Regions from separate parts of the Ferdinandcohnia salidurans genome, predicted to be linked through region 4. Evidence: riboswitches for the same ligand, from Rfam matches in the RefSeq annotation. Region 4 holds a riboswitch; each other region holds the start of a gene.
The links. A riboswitch is a leader RNA that binds a small molecule or an ion and turns the genes downstream of it on or off. The one in region 4 is predicted to bind S-adenosylmethionine.
Positions count from the first base shown of each region.

Region 1 (4,082 bases), 220 kb from region 4:
GTCGCTAGACTCGTTCCATAGTTTTTCAGCAATCCCTCGAAGTTGACCATGTCTCTCACTTAAGAGGTCGATTAAATCTAAATGTTGAAGTACAGGGTCCATAAATTCCACTCCCGATTTTATAATCGCCATTACTATACAAAAATTAATAGGTACTGTCAACTAAGTTGACGAAATTAGACCGAGGGTTTATTTTGTCAACCAAGTTGATATTTTTTGGATTATGGTGTATGATTAAATAAAGTCAACTAAGTTGACAATCCATTGGATAGGAGCATGATACATGTTTAACATAGGTGATCTAGTGATTTATTCGAACGTGGGTATTTGCCAAATAGATGATATATGTGAAAAAACATATGGTGGTATGACTCGGACTTATTATATAATGCACCCAATTGACGATAACTCGTTGATAATCCAAAACCCAGTGGATAATGACCGGATTTTAATGCAAGGAATCATTGATAAAAGTGAATCAGAGGAACTCTTAGAATCCTTTAAGCTACCAGGAATTCAGTGGATTGATAATAGTTCGGAACGTCAAAAAGCTTATTCTGGGATCGCTTCGTCTGGAGATAGACAAGAAATTTCAAGAGTACTTAATACATTGCTATGTAAAAAGCATGAACTCGAAATGAACGATAAAAAATTGTCGGAACATGACCGCCGACTACTTCTTTATATTCAAAAAATATTATTTAAAGAATTCGCCATTACGTTAGATACAACAGTTGAGGCCGTAACGAAAAAAATCAATCAAATGATTGCCTTTAAAATGAACAAAACCTCACGTCATGAGGTAGCTAAATACGTAAATTAAGGGTAAAATAGGACGGTATAGGAACCAGGCATAGCCTGGTTTTTTGGGGTTTATTTCTTTTAAGACCCTCATCGTTAATCTAGTATTTTAACTTTATTCATTCAGAAGTCTCCTACTTCTATAAGTGGGGGATGAATGCAAACAGAGTATACAATTCAGTCGGCGTTCAAACTCTGACTGAATAAAGTTAAAGCCTCCGGCGGATGCCACAGATTTTCAATGGAAACTTTTCGAGCAAGCTCGAAAAAATCTGGGCGCAAATACGCCATGGCGCATTTGATATTATAGGAGTATGCCTTATGACCGAAAGTCTTTTATATCAGCCTAGTTGGCGGATTATTGATCAATCTAGTCTAGGCTATCAATTTGATGCACTACAATCATTTGCGATAGATGACACTCTTTGTGCGTTTGTGGGTAAAGGGGAATCACCAGCTACAGCACGGACCTGGGTTCATCATCAAACCATCGTTCTGGGTATTCAGGATACAAAATTGCCTTTCTTGGATGAAGGGGTTAAGTTTCTTGAATCATTGGGCTACCGCGCGATTGTCAGGAATTCAGGTGGACTAGCAGTGGTATTAGATGAGGGAGTGTTGAACATTTCACTCATTTTTCCTGAGACTGAAAAAGGGATTGATATCAACCGCGGCTATGATACAATGCTTGAACTCATTCGAAAAATGTTTGAGGGCTATGAAGTCGATATCGTTGCACGAGAAATCATTGGATCATATTGCCCAGGAAGCTATGATTTAAGTATAGATGGGAAAAAATTTGCGGGGATTTCTCAGCGCCGCTTACGTAATGGAGTAGCAGTACAAATTTATTTAGGTGTGACTGGAAGTGGGGCAGAACGAGCAGACATTATTCGTCAATTTTATGATATAGGCCTGCAAGGTGCGGAGACGAAATTTGTTTACCCAGATGTAAAGCCAGAAACAATGGCTTCCTTGGCGGAGTTAGTTGACCCAAACCTTACAGTACAAACTGTCATGCTGTTGCTGCTTCAAACACTAAAAAAAGAAAGTGAGCACATTTTCGCTTCCCAACTAACGGGGGAAGAAATGCCGTTATTTGAGCAAAATTATGTGCGTGTCCTTGATCGGAACGAAAAAGCATTATAAGACCAGGGGGACGGTTCTCCTGGTTTTTTTGTGTGGAAAAATGGAGTTGTGCGGATGCAATTGCGTTTTACCCATAATTTTTTAGCCGAAAAATATTTCCACTATTAAAATATTTTTTATAATAAAAATATTGAATTTTGTTTTTGGGCGTGATATGATTCTCGTCAAGTAAGTTAATCGAACTTCATTCAGCCGGGATTAATATCCCGGTTGAATGAAGTTAGCCTCCGGCGGATGCCTCGATTTTTCAAAGGAAATTTCGAGCAAGCTCGAAAAATCGGGCGCAATTACGCCAAGGCGTAAATTGAATATATGCTGTATTTTCTCTTATCAAGAGTAGGCTGAGGGATTTGGCCCTATGACGCCCAGCAACCGACCGTAATACCATTGTGAGATGGGGCGAGTTTTTTATCGCCGGGTATAACCCGTAAGGCACGGTGCTAATTCCAACAGAAGGATTTTTCTTTCTGGTAGATAAGAGGTGCGAAGACTTTTGTATGCTTCAAGCCTCTTTCTGATGAGAAAGGGGCTTTTATTTTTGTTAAAAATGGCCTCATAAAAACAGGAGAGTGATGGCTTTTAATCTGTAAAAGTAGATTTAAAAAATAGAATGACAAACACAAAAAAAGGGGAGAAAAACAATGAAATTAACAAAATTATTATTCACAGCGTTACTAATTATCGCAGTATTGGTTGGTTGCCAACCAAAAGTAGCAGAGGAAACGACGAAAACAGATAGTACAGAAGTAAAAAACTCTGATCATCCATTAGCAAACAAAAAAATCGCTTTAATTATGCAACAAAACTTAGGAACTTTTTCTGCTCAATACATTGAAGGCGTTGAAGAGCAAGTGAAAAAATTCGCGGGTGAAACAACTGTTTTTACATCTGAGGGAGACCTAGCAAAAATGGCGTCAAACGTTGATGCAGCGGTAAACCAAGGCTTTGATGCGATTTTAGTTGACCATGGAACAAAGGAAGCCCTACAAAGCTCTATACAAAAAGCAGTTGAAAAAGGTATTCCAGTTGTAGTGTTTGATGCGGAAGTAGAAGTTGATGGAGTTACTGTTCTTGAACAAGGCGACCAGCAAATGGCTCAAATGACACTAGAGAAATTAGCGGAAGATGCTGGCGGTGAAGCAAATATCGTAAAAATTTGGGTGGCTGGCTTTGCTCCAATGGAAAGACGCCAAATCGCCTATCAAGAGTTTCTTGACAACAATTCTGGCATAAAAGAAATCGCAACATTTGGTGCAGCAACTGCTAACACTGCACTTGATACACAAGCACAGATGGAAGCTCTATTAAAGCAATATCCTGAAGAAGGCCAAATTACAGCAGTGTGGGCAGCGTGGGATGAATTTGCAAAAGGTGCTGTTCGTGCAATTGAACAAGCAGGCCGTACAGATATTAAAGTGTATGGAATTGACATGAGTGATGAAGATTTACAAATGATTCAGGCAGAAAACAGCCCATGGGTTGCATCTGCAGCGGTTGATCCAAAAGATATCGGACGTATTCAAGTTCGTTTTGCCTACCAAAAACTAAATGGTGATGAAACACCAGAACGAGTAAAACTAGAGCCAGTTTTCGTAACAAAGGATGCACTTCCTGAAGAAAAAATTACAACTGCAGAGCTTGACCAATATATTGAGGGCTGGGGTAAAAGCGAACAAGGTTACACAGATGAGCTGAAAAAGCTTGAAGCTGGAGAGTAAAAAAGAGGGCCTCCCGAGGTCCTCTGTAAAGGAGGATATGTAGATGCCTTTACTCGAAATGAAGGAAATTACAAAAAGTTTTGGTAATGTGATTGCACTTGAGAATGCTTCTTTTGAGTTACAAAGGGGCGAGGTTCACGCGTTGCTAGGGGCAAATGGCGCTGGAAAAAGCACGCTGATGAAAATTCTATCAGGAGCGTATGAGCTAGATACAGGGGTGATTACCCTTGAAGACAAAACAATTGAGATTCGTTCTCCGAAGGATGCAAAAGCATCAGGCATTCACATTGTCTATCAAGAGGTCGACACGGCGATTGTACCTCAGCTAACGGTTGCTGAAAATATTTTACTCGATACCTTTTCAACTGAAAAAAGCTTGTTCATCAATAAAAGAAAGCTTCGTGAACAAGCAGC
Region 1 is NZ_JBHUEK010000025.1:572,657-576,738, reverse strand. Features, by position in the region: gene ACFSFW_RS17155 (MarR family winged helix-turn-helix transcriptional regulator) at 1-102, opposite strand, end outside; gene ACFSFW_RS17150 (CarD family transcriptional regulator) at 284-823, shown strand; gene lipL (octanoyl-[GcvH]:protein N-octanoyltransferase) at 1,123-1,950, shown strand; SAM riboswitch class I at 2,275-2,431, shown strand; gene ACFSFW_RS17140 (sugar ABC transporter substrate-binding protein) at 2,592-3,668, shown strand; gene ACFSFW_RS17135 (sugar ABC transporter ATP-binding protein) at 3,712-4,082, shown strand, end outside.
Region 1: it holds a riboswitch for S-adenosylmethionine, as region 4 does, so the genes downstream of both, ACFSFW_RS17140 (sugar ABC transporter substrate-binding protein) here and ACFSFW_RS16105 (enoyl-CoA hydratase-related protein) in region 4, are expected to answer to the same signal.

Region 2 (4,082 bases), on a different contig from region 4:
GAGATAACCCCTTCTTGTAGCCAGAATACTTTTGGTTGAATTTGTGCTGCTTCTGCCGCAACTCCAATCGCTGCCTCAGGACTACGGAATACTTGAACGATATCTACCTTAACCGGAATAGATGTTAAATCCGGATATGCCTGTTCACCGAGTACTTCTGTTTCCCTTGGATTAACTGGGATAATTTTATAACCTAGACGCTGCATTTTCCGTGCAAGTCGGTAGCTTGGACGAGCTGGATTACCACTTAGACCAACAACGGCAATTGTTTTTGCACGCTGAACTTCTTTTCCATCGACTTCTTCACGAATAAATGTTGATTGAAGTGCCCAACGTATGACTCCCTCATCATTAACCGCTGTTTCTCCTTTTTGCTCACCCTTTGACGAAATGCCTGTCGCTTCATAAAAAGCCTGGTCCAAGTCATTCACTAAATCACGGTATGATTCAATACCAACTGATAGACGGATCAGCTCTTCACTTACTCCTGTTTTGACTAACTCTTCCGCACTTAACTGCTGATGAGTTGTTGATGCAGGGTGTATAATAAGGGACTTGGCATCTCCAACATTGGCCACATGCGACCATAACGCAATGTTATTTATTACTTTCTTACCAGTTTCCCTACCACCCTTAATGCCAAAGTTTACGATAGAACCATATCCAGAACGCAAATATTTAGTAGCTAGTTCATGTGCTGGATGCTCTTCAAGACCAGGGTATGAAACCCAATCAACTGCAGGATGGTCTTTTAAGAACTTTGCAACTTTCAGTGCATTTTCATTATGCTTTTCGATTCTTAGGTGTAATGTTTCAAGACCCTGTATCAATAGGAACGCACTATGTGGGCTTAATGAAGAACCAAAATCTCTTAAAAGCTGAACTCTCAGTTTCGTACTGAACGCTAATGTTCCAAATTCATTTGCATACTTAATTCCGTTATAACTTTGATCTGGCTCTGTAAATCCTGGAAACTTTTCACTGTTCCAATTAAAACGGCCTCCATCAACGACTAACCCACCAATTGTGGTTCCATGTCCACCTATCCACTTTGTTGCGGAGTGAACCACTATATCAGCACCATATTGGATTGGTTTACAAACATATGGTGAAGCAAATGTATTATCAATAATGAGCGGTACTCCATTTTCATGTGCAATCGCTGATACTGCTTCAATATCTAATACATGCAAGCTTGGGTTTCCAATCGTTTCAGCAAAGACGGCCTTTGTTTGCGGCGTAATCGCTTTTCTAAAATTCTCAGGATCTGTTGGATCAACGAAATGAGTCTTGATTCCATATTTCGGAAGAGTAACAGCGAAAAGATTGTAAGTTCCGCCATATAAATTCGAAGCTGCTACAATTTCGTCTCCTGCTTGCGCGACGTTCATAATAGATAGAGCAATAGCGGCCATTCCTGAAGAAGTTGCTACAGCTGCGACACCATCCTCCAACAACGCGATCCGTTTCTCAAGCACATCAACAGTCGGGTTACCGATTCGAGAATAAATATTACCTGACTCATCAAGGCTAAATAGGCTTTGAGCATGATCTGTATTATGAAATACGAAAGAACTTGTTTGATAAATCGGCACTGCACGTGAACCAGTTGTCGGATCTGGGGATTGACCACCATGTAAAAGTATCGTTTCATCATCATAAGTATCATATTGTTTTGTCATTGTTTAAACCTCCAAGTTTAATTTTCTACAAGTTTGCTAGATAAGTACTGACTTTATGTAAATAAAAAGCCCCCTCAACATAAGAAGAGGGGGCCTCAACTTATCTTTCAGATGCATATGCACCTGCAGGAATTAGCACCTTTTCAAGCTTTCACTTGAAGGTTGCTGGACTTCATCGGGCCTGTTCCCTCTGTCTCTCTGGATAAGATTTTATATTCAAATGGCGTATTAACGCGTTAATCCTTCAATCATATAAAGTATTATAGAATACTTTATTTTTTCAGTCAATAAGTATTTTTAGAAAAATATATCTATTGCTAAGATTTTTTCTATTCTTTTTTCATTAATTATTGAATAATAAATGCTACTTCTTTCACTCTAAAATAAAAACCCCTTCTGAGAAATCAGAAGGGGCTCATGAATATACGGAAATAAATTCGCATTCGTCCACCTTCTCATCTCCGGAATAAAAATACTCCTCTGAACTTGGCACCGGGCATTTAAATGCTGGTTGCCGAGGCTTCGTAGGGTCAGTCCCTCCACCTCTCTTGATAAGAAGAATTGCTTTATTTAACTTATTAGTAATATTAAACAGTTTAGATAATTTAGTCAATGTTTTTTTGATGATAAAAAATTCTTTAATTACAATACATCAATAGAGTACCCTAGAATGCAGCCCTCTAACTTAGTCTAACCGATAAACAAATGTTTTCAATTCCTATAACAAATGATAAAATGGCACTAGTTCTTAGTTCCTGCATTTGCAACTTTAACATACCTTTTGATGATAGCGATTACAAATAAATACAAGATAATTAAACGAACGGAAAAAGAAAGGCGAAGCCCATGATCAAAAAATTGAAAAAGTGGAACACATTACGCAATCAGATCTTATTTATCTTCTTATTTGTCATGATTATCGTTCTTTTGATCGTCGGTCTATTAACATTAAGACAGGTCTCCACTCTTTTAAAAAGCAATGCTGAAAAACAAATCCACCAGGTTGCGATTGAAGCAAACGGTAGAATGGAATCTTTATACGAACAAATTAATATGTCATCAAAGCTCGTCATTACGGACGAGGGCGTCCAAACAATCCTAACGAAAATTTTTGATGGTAAAGAAATCTCATTCCAGGAACGTCAACAGTTAATGGGACATGTAAACCGAATTATGGGGAATACAGATGGCATCTTTTCGTTTCAAGTCTTTTCTGGGGAACAACAACGTGTTATTCCTCTTGATGATGACTTATTAAAAAATCGGGTAGAGAAAAAATGGATTGAAAAAGCTAGACTTGCAAAAGGTGGATTGGTTTGGATTGGAGATGATCCTCAGGATAAAAACAATTTCCTAGCCATCCGGAGGATTAGTCTAATCGAGCGCAGATATGTAAATGGCGGTTACCTTTTAATAAGCATAAACCGTGACCATTTTCAGTTTCCGACATCAAACAACCAATACTCCATTCTTTTGGACGAAAACGATGAGCCTATTGTTCAAAATTACGATGGAGATATCTCAGAAATCCTTTCAACTCCTAAGGGTACAGTTAAGCTCGAAAAAGGGGACTATATCGTAACAAAGAAAACTTCCAATCTTACAGGCTGGACCGTCCTTATTTTAACGCCCATTAGTGAACTTACAAAGGGGCTAGCTGGAATACGGACAGGCATCATTTTATCGGGTGTAGCTGGTGGTATCATTTTTATGATTTTTTCCTTATTTCTATCAACTGTTATCACAAGACCGATTGTTCATTTAACAAAAACAATGCAGCGCGCTGGCCAAGGTGCCCTAACCTTGAATCCAGATGTTTCATCTGTTAATGAAATCAATGAGCTAAACAGTACGTACAATCAATTAGTGAAGGAAACGAATCACCTAATCCGAATGGTCTATCAAAAGGAAATTTTACGAAGCAGAAGCGAATTAAAAGCTCTACAAGCACAAATCAATCCGCATTTTCTCTTCAATACCTTGGATGCACTTCATTGGTCACTTGAAGAAAAAAATGAAGATGAACTGTCTGAAGTCGTCATTGCAATGTCTGATTTGTTTCGATACACCATTACAAAAGAAACAGATGATGATTGGGTATTTTTAAAGGAAGAACTCAAACATATCGGTGACTACATGGAAATTATGAAAATGCGTTTTGGTGATCGATTGAAATGGAAGGTCTCTGTTCCACAGCAATTTGAACACACTCGAATACCAAAACTCATCATTCAACCACTTGTTGAAAATGCAATCTTACACGGGGCTGGAAATAAGGTCGGTGATAGTCTTGTTACTGTATCCATTGAATCAGTTAAAACGGATAGAATTCGAATATCCGTTCAGGATGACGGTCCAGGAATGGATCAAGATCGAATCAATCAAATAACAGAATCTATG
Region 2 is NZ_JBHUEK010000018.1:185,068-189,149, reverse strand. Features, by position in the region: gene ACFSFW_RS12030 (PLP-dependent aspartate aminotransferase family protein) at 1-1,682, opposite strand, end outside; SAM riboswitch class I at 1,780-1,891, opposite strand; SAM riboswitch class I at 2,135-2,240, opposite strand; gene ACFSFW_RS12025 (sensor histidine kinase) at 2,529-4,082, shown strand, end outside.
Region 2: it holds a riboswitch for S-adenosylmethionine, as region 4 does, so the genes downstream of both, ACFSFW_RS12030 (PLP-dependent aspartate aminotransferase family protein) here and ACFSFW_RS16105 (enoyl-CoA hydratase-related protein) in region 4, are expected to answer to the same signal.

Region 3 (4,082 bases), on a different contig from region 4:
TGCGTGGTCCGCCCAATAATTCGATTTCTTTAGCAACATTAGAGAACTTCTTGAAGTTTTCTTTGAATTTTACAGCTAATTCTTTCGCTTTTACATAGTATTGACTTTGGTCTGCCCATGTTTTGGATGGTTGAAGAACATCATCAGGAACCCCAGGAATATGAATTGGAATTTCTAGACCAAAAATATCATTCTTCACGGTTTCAGCATTGTTTAACTCGCCTTCTAAAGCAGCTTGAACCATTGCGCGAGTATATGATAGTTTCATTCTGCTTCCAATACCATACTCTCCACCAGTCCAACCTGTATTCACTAAGAATACTTGAACATTGTGTTCATCAATCTTTCTACCTAACATCTCTGCATATTCTGTTGCAGGAAGTGGTAGGAATGGTGATCCAAAGCAAGTTGAGAATGTTGCTTGTGGAGCAGTAACACCACGCTCTGTTCCTGCTAGTTTACTTGTATAGCCACTTAAGAAATGGTACATGGCTTGTTCCTTAGTTAGTTTACTGATAGGAGGTAAAACACCAAAAGCATCAGCGGTTAAAAATACGATTGTATTCGGATGACCTGCAATACTAGGCACAATAATATTATCAATATTTTCAATTTGGTATGCAGCTCTTGTATTTTCAGTTAATGAATTATCATCATAATCTGCTATTCTGGATTTTTCATCTACAACCACATTTTCTAACACAGACCCAAAGCGAATCGCATCGAAAATTTGTGGTTCTTTCTCGCGGGAAAGGTTGATACATTTAGCATAGCAACCGCCTTCAATATTAAACACACCAGAACTAGACCAACCGTGCTCATCATCTCCAATAAGACGACGTTTTGGATCTGCTGAAAGAGTTGTTTTTCCGGTTCCAGATAGACCAAAGAATAATGCAACGTCACCTTCTGGGCCTACGTTTGAAGAGCAGTGCATAGAAAGAATATTTTTTTCAGGCAATACATAGTTCATCACAGAGAAGATTGACTTTTTAATTTCTCCAGCATATTCAGTTCCTCCGATTAACACTGTTCGTTTTTCGAAGGAAATAATAATGAATGTTTCAGAGTGGGTACCATCTACCTCAGGATCAGCTTTAAAATTTGGTGCACAAATAACTGTGAATTCAGATTGATGTGTTTTTAGATCCTCTTCAGATGGTCGAACAAACATTTGTTGTGAGAAAAGATTATGCCAAGCATATTCATTGATTACTTGGATTGGCATGCGTACTTTTTTGTCAGCACCTGCATATCCATTGAATACAAAAATCTCATCTTTTTCTGTTAAGTATGAAAGTACTTTTGTATAAAGTTTTTCATATACCTCTTCAGAAATTGGTTTGTTTACCTTACCCCAATCAATTCTATCTTTAGTAGATGCTTCTTCTACGATGTATTTGTCTTCTGGTGATCTTCCGGTGTATTTCCCAGTTGTCGCACGTATAGCCCCAGTCGAAGTAAGGATTCCCTCTTGTCTAGATAGTACTTTTTCAACTAAAATAGGAACAGATAGGTTATGGAGTGCGTTTTTTCCATTCACTAATTCTAATAGCTGCTCATTTGAAACTTCAACTGAATTCATGTTAAACCATCCTTTATTAATTTTTAAATTTCCATAAATTATCTCAAATTTACAATTAGTATAACACATTAATAAAAATAGTCTATACTATTTAACGTATTTTACGTAACATATCATTAAAAAGTGCGCACGGATTCTAAAATAGTCCTTTATAATCGATAATTTTTTTAAAGTTTGTCGATTTCGTGGAAATAGTGTGACACAGTTCGACTTTGTTTTTTTTCGAAATTCTGTTGACACCTTAAGGAATACTGCGATATGATATGTCATTGAACGGATACTCTCTTATCCCGAGCTGGCGGAGGGACAGGCCCAATGAAACCCGGCAACCATCACTTTTCTTACATATCAAATGTTTTTTTGTGAAACCTATTTAGTAGGTCTCCACATTCGTAAAAGTGATAAGGTGCTAACCTGAGCAAGGTATGACCTTGATCGATAAGAGTGAAAGGCTGGATAAACGATAAACCTTTCCTCAAAAAAGTGGGAAAGGTTTTTTATTCTTTATTGGTTTTATTGATGTTACTTAACGCGTAATATGTGTTTAACATTATTCAGTCTGGGTCAAACACCGACTGAATAATGTTAAAGCCTCCGGCGGATGCCTCGATTTTTTAGCGGTAATTTTTCGAGCTGTAAGTTCAAAGACTAAGAACGCCACTTCCTGTGGCAACGTCTTTATGACCCACATCGTGTGGGCCTAAAAATCGGGCGCAAATACGCCAAGGCGCATTTGATCGCAGATAACTGTTCATTAATATAGGATAGAAAATCGTGAAGGTAACAATACTAAGGGAATGAGTACCGTATCAATGAATGTCAGAACTCGAACCTATTCGATTCTGAATCCGAAAAGGAGGAAGCGTTTGTGACAAATAGACGCCGTTTATTTACTTCAGAGTCTGTTACAGAAGGACATCCAGATAAAATCTGTGACCAAATTTCAGATTCTATTTTAGATGCGATTTTAGCAAGTGATGCAAATGCACGCGTAGCGTGTGAAACTTCTGTCACAACAGGTCTTGTACTTGTTGCGGGAGAAATTACAACTTCTACATATGTAGATATCCCAAAGATTGTCCGTGAAACGATTAAAGAGATTGGCTATACACGTGCAAAATACGGATTTGACTATGAAACTTGTGCTGTTTTAACATCCATTGATGAGCAATCACCAGATATTGCAATGGGGGTTGACCAAGCGTTAGAAGCACGTGAAGGTCAAATGACAGATGAGCAAATTGAAGCAATTGGTGCTGGAGACCAAGGATTAATGTTTGGTTATGCTTGTAACGAAACAAAAGAATTAATGCCTCTACCAATTTCATTAGCTCACAAGTTATCACGCAGACTAACAAAGGTACGTAAAGATGAGATTCTTCCATATTTACGTCCAGATGGAAAAACTCAGGTTACTGTTGAATATGATGAGAACAACAATCCAGTTCGTATTGATACAATTGTTATTTCAACTCAGCACCATCCTGAAATTTCATTAGAGCAAATTCAACGTAATTTAAAAGAACATGTAATCAATCCTGTCGTTCCTAGTGAACTAATTGATGAGAATACAAAATATTTCATTAATCCTACTGGCCGTTTTGTAATTGGTGGTCCTCAAGGGGATGCTGGTTTAACTGGTCGTAAAATTATTGTTGATACGTACGGTGGTTATGCTCGCCATGGCGGTGGCGCATTCTCAGGTAAGGATCCAACTAAGGTTGACCGTTCAGCTGCATATGCTGCCCGTTATGTTGCGAAAAACATCGTTGCAGCTGGTTTAGCTGATAAATGTGAAGTTCAGCTTGCGTATGCAATCGGCGTTGCTCAACCAGTTTCTATTTCTGTTGACACATTCGGAACTGGAACTGTGTCAGAGGATGTACTTGTAGATTTGGTTCGTGATAATTTTGATTTACGTCCTGCTGGAATTATTAACATGCTGGATCTTCGTCGTCCAATTTATAAGCAAACTGCTGCATATGGTCACTTTGGTAGAAATGATCTTGATTTACCATGGGAGCGTACTGACAAAGCAGAAGCACTTAAAACACAAGCTGCAAAATAAGATAGAACAAAAGCTCGCCTTACTGGCGAGCTTCTTTGTTAGCTCGTTTTTCCTGTAATTCTTTATAATGCTGCCCTTTTTCCACATATTCACGGCGGATTCTGGCCATATCTTTTTGATCATCTTCATTTAATTCACGAATAACTTTAGCTGGTCTTCCGAATGCAAGAGTGTTTGGTGGAATCTTTTTACCTTGTGGAACAAGGCTACCGGCACCTATAAAAGCCCCTTCACCAACCTCGGCCCCATCAAGAATAATCGAGCCCATCCCGATTAGAGCATTTTTACGGATAATAGAGCTATGTAGGATCACCTGATGTCCAATTGTGACATCATCTTCAATAATTAAAGGATTATTTGGACTTTGATGCAAGGTTGAATTATCCTGAATGCTCACTCTTTTTCCGATAACTGTCGGTGCCACATCAC
Region 3 is NZ_JBHUEK010000005.1:29,428-33,509, forward strand. Features, by position in the region: gene pckA (phosphoenolpyruvate carboxykinase (ATP)) at 1-1,585, opposite strand, end outside; SAM riboswitch class I at 1,868-2,030, shown strand; gene metK (methionine adenosyltransferase) at 2,454-3,653, shown strand; gene ACFSFW_RS02590 (gamma carbonic anhydrase) at 3,673-4,082, opposite strand, start outside.
Region 3: it holds a riboswitch for S-adenosylmethionine, as region 4 does, so the genes downstream of both, metK (methionine adenosyltransferase) here and ACFSFW_RS16105 (enoyl-CoA hydratase-related protein) in region 4, are expected to answer to the same signal.

Region 4 (4,082 bases):
AGTTAACGTCACCACATCTACATTAGCCAAGCAAATTGCGGAGCTTGCAGAATCAAACCAAATCGATCATTCACTAATGAAACAACTAACAAACCGATTAGACCAAGCACAGCACCATTATGACAAAGGCGATGCGCAACAAGCAAAGAAACACCTAGAAGACTTCACAAAACATCTAAATAACAGCAATGCTAGTAACGAAATTAAAGAAATGCTCACTAACAATGTAAACGCAATTTGGGAATAAGGTAAGACAGTGTCATAGCTACAAACCCCCATTTGGTTTCCGCCAAATGGGGGTTTGTTATGCTCAAAGATGACTTCAATATAGTAAAAACAAGTTTTAAAAATATCTGTACTAATTATGAATTATTAATTCAAACAAACGTTTGAATAGCAGCTTAATCAAGTAAGGGTCTGAAACTTGAATTTCAAACAAACATTTGATTAGTAGGATATTAAGTCCCTTGAAATAGTCTGTTTCAGCCATAATTTTCATAAAAATTCTATTTTAAAATATTAATGCTTCAATATGTGCATTCTTGTTTAAATGATTGGCTGCCAACCAACAACTCTACTTCTTTGAATAATCTTGCAAGTTATAGACTCGTTTGAAGCTTTCAGTTTGATTGCGTAGTTCATCTATAAACTTTTGGGCGATTAAGGAGATTGGGAGGCTCTTTTTCGTTACAATGCCGTGATATGAATAGGAATCGACTTCCTCTTCGATATAAATTGGTAGGATTTGATTACTTAATACATATGGATCGGATTGTACAGATACGTCACCGTAAAAACCGACTGCAAAGCTCTCGGAGATCACTTTTTTCATCGATTCTGAATTTCCGGAAGTGAATACAATATTGGGTTTGCCAAATTTCTCAAGCTTTTCACCCATAAAATAATTGGTCGCATAACCTTCATCAAAGAGAACAATAGGATATTGGACAATCTCTTTTAACGAGACAGTTCTCTTTTTTGCCAATGGAGAGTATTGTCCAACATATGCAATCATCTTGCTCGTTAATAATGGTTTAAAAGATAACCTTGGATCGATTTCTGAATCATGTCTCAATGATGTTAACCCTAAATCAATTTTCTCCTCTAGAACAAGCTGGTTTGTAAAGATGGAACCACCTTCGAATAACTTAATATGAACCTCAGGATATTGAATTTTAAAAAGGTTAAGTGCTTTAGGTAATATATTTAAACTAAAACTAGGTATTGCACTAATGGACAAGGAGCCAGATAGTTGGGAACTTTGAACACTTATCATTTCTTCTAATTCATTCACTTTACTTAATATGACTCTAGCTTGCTGGATGATAATTTTTCCTGCTTCAGTGGGCTGGGTTCCTAGTCGGGAACGAGTGAAAATTTTTAATTTCAAATCCTTTTCTAAACTCGCAATGGATTGACTAATGGTCGGTTGGGTAATTTGAAGACTTTCTGCTGCATGAGAGATTGATCCCGTATCAGCTATTTCGACAATATACTTTAGTTGTTCAAGTTTCATAGGAGCCTCCTCATTTAATCCGAAAGTATATTATTAGCACAATAGTATTTTAATATAATAATTGACGAATAATTTTAAATCTTCTAAAACGTCATTGACAATAATAACATTATCATGTAACTTTATAAACTATATATATAAATTTAATATTTAATCTCTTATCTAGAGTAGCGGAGGGACTGGCCCGATGAAGCTCGGCAACCACTCATGTTTCGACATGAAAAGGTGCTAATTCCAGCAAAACATTATGTTTTGAAAGATAAGAGGGGACGGACGTTTCATATGCTCATATGCCTCTCTTTCTTTTGAAAGAGGGGTTTTTCGTTTTTTTAGATCATTTTTTAGAAAAAACAGGATTCTTAAGCAATGCAGGTATATATAGTAATTACCTATGGAAGTATAAAAAATTTTGAGTATACGGAATATTCAATCATATGATTTAATCAAACTAAACCCGTTCCCTGTTAAATAGGAATAAACTGGGAATTAATTGGAAGGAGAGAGTAGATTGAAAGCAATCCAAGTATACAAGAACTTCAAAGTAAACCTTACGAATGATAACAAAATCTTAATTGTCACCTTTGATAGGCCACCTGTAAATGCTTTAACTCAAGAAAGCTATGAAGAGCTTAGCGCGATCGTTGAGTACGTGAATGCTCATAATGAAATTTGTGCGGTGGTTCTAAAGGCTGAAGGAAAGGTCTTTTGCGCAGGTGCGGATGTTAAAGTATTAGCAACGTATACACCCGCAGATGATGTCGTTCGTCGACCAAAGCTTCGTAAGGTTTGGGAGGATTTGTATCATTGTTCTGTCCCTGTTATTTGTGAGCTAAATGGAGCTGCTGTTGGAATGGGTGCAGTATTAGTAGGGTGCTCGGATGTTATTATTTCATCTGAAAAGGCATATTTCGCAATACCAGAAATTAATATTGGGCTGGTTGGAGGAGCGAAAGGTTTATCAAGGATTTTACCCTATCAAAAAATACGGACAATGGCTCTGACTGGTATGAAGTGCACTGCCCAAGATGCATACCAATTAGGAGCGATTGAAGCGATCGTTGATGAGAGTGAACTGAGCAGTAGGGTCATGGAATATGCTGAAACCATTGCAAGCAAAGGGTACAAAGTAGTAAGAAAGTGGAAGGAAGCATTATTACTTACAGAGCAGGTTGGAATAAAAGAGGGAATTATGCTGGAACAAACTCTAAATCTAGACTTGGCAAAAGTGAAGTAGCATTGGATTTTATTAAAAATGACGTATTGGAAGGTGTGTAAATCTGTGAGACCGTTAAGTGGAATAAGGGTGTTAGATTTTACCCACTATATTGCAGGACCTTATTGTTGTCAAACGCTAGCCGATCACGGTGCGGAAGTTATAAAAATAGAACCTATTAATGGGGAGCCTTCAAGGGTAGCTGAGCCTATCTATAACGATATTAGTATATATTTTGAAACGATGAATCGGAATAAAAAGGCACTATCTCTCGATTTAAAATCGAAGGAAGGGCAAGAAATAATAAAAAAGTTAATTGAAAGCGCTGATATTTTAGTAACGAATTATTCAGTAGGTGTTCCTGAAAAACTGGGAATCGATTATGAGACGATTTCTAACATTAATCCCAAAATTATAATGGTTCATATTACGGGATTTGGTTTAACGGGGGCAAACAAAAACAAACGTGCTTTTGATGGAATGATTCAAGGGTTAAGTGGAGCCGCTCATTTAACAGGAGAACCAGACGGGCCTCCAATAAAATCAGGATTATTCATTGCCGACCATATCACTGGATTGCAAGGTGCTAACGGCGCACTGCTTGCGCTTCAAGCTAGGGAACGTACAGGTAAAGGGCAATTGGTAGATGTTGCAATGCTTGATTCTATGGTATCCATGTTATTTGAAAATTTATCACTCGTTAGTGTGCTTAAGGAAAATCCGATGCGAATTGGAAACCGCAGCAGAAATGTATTTGCAACTACCTTTCCGGCAGTAGATGGTTATGTATATATTGCGGCTCTTGCTCCGAAAATGTGGAGTGAATTTTGCAAAGTGATCGGACGTCCCGAATGGGGGAGTGAGACTTCACCTTACTACACCGTGAATGGGAGACTTGATAACTATGATGAGCTTGAAAAGCGAATATCGGAATGGACATCAAGTAGGACGGTTTCCGAAATTGTTGACTTACTAGAAAATGCATCAGTCCCTTGCGGAAAAATCAATACGATTGAGGATGTACTTAAAGATGAACACTTACGTAATCGGGATATGCTAATTGATATAGAAATCAATGACACAAAAGTAACAGTTCCAGGTGTAGTCGTCAAACTATCCGATGAGCAAAGTGTATTAAAAAATCGATCTCCTGAAATTGGTGAGCACACAAAGGAAATTTTACAAGAAATAGGTTATTCTTCTTCAACTATTGATGCCCTTCATAAACAGGGGGTAATTTCCCGAAAGAAAGATCCTACAAAAACTATTTAAAAATATCAAAGGAGCTACAAGGTTTTACTTATTATAAATGGATTCAAAAAAATGATGAAAATAAGAAGAGGGGGAAACAAG
Region 4 is NZ_JBHUEK010000025.1:348,471-352,552, reverse strand. Features, by position in the region: gene ACFSFW_RS16115 (FIMAH domain-containing protein) at 1-247, shown strand, start outside; gene ACFSFW_RS16110 (LysR family transcriptional regulator) at 575-1,516, opposite strand; SAM riboswitch class I at 1,672-1,782, shown strand; gene ACFSFW_RS16105 (enoyl-CoA hydratase-related protein) at 2,025-2,750, shown strand; gene ACFSFW_RS16100 (CaiB/BaiF CoA transferase family protein) at 2,796-4,001, shown strand.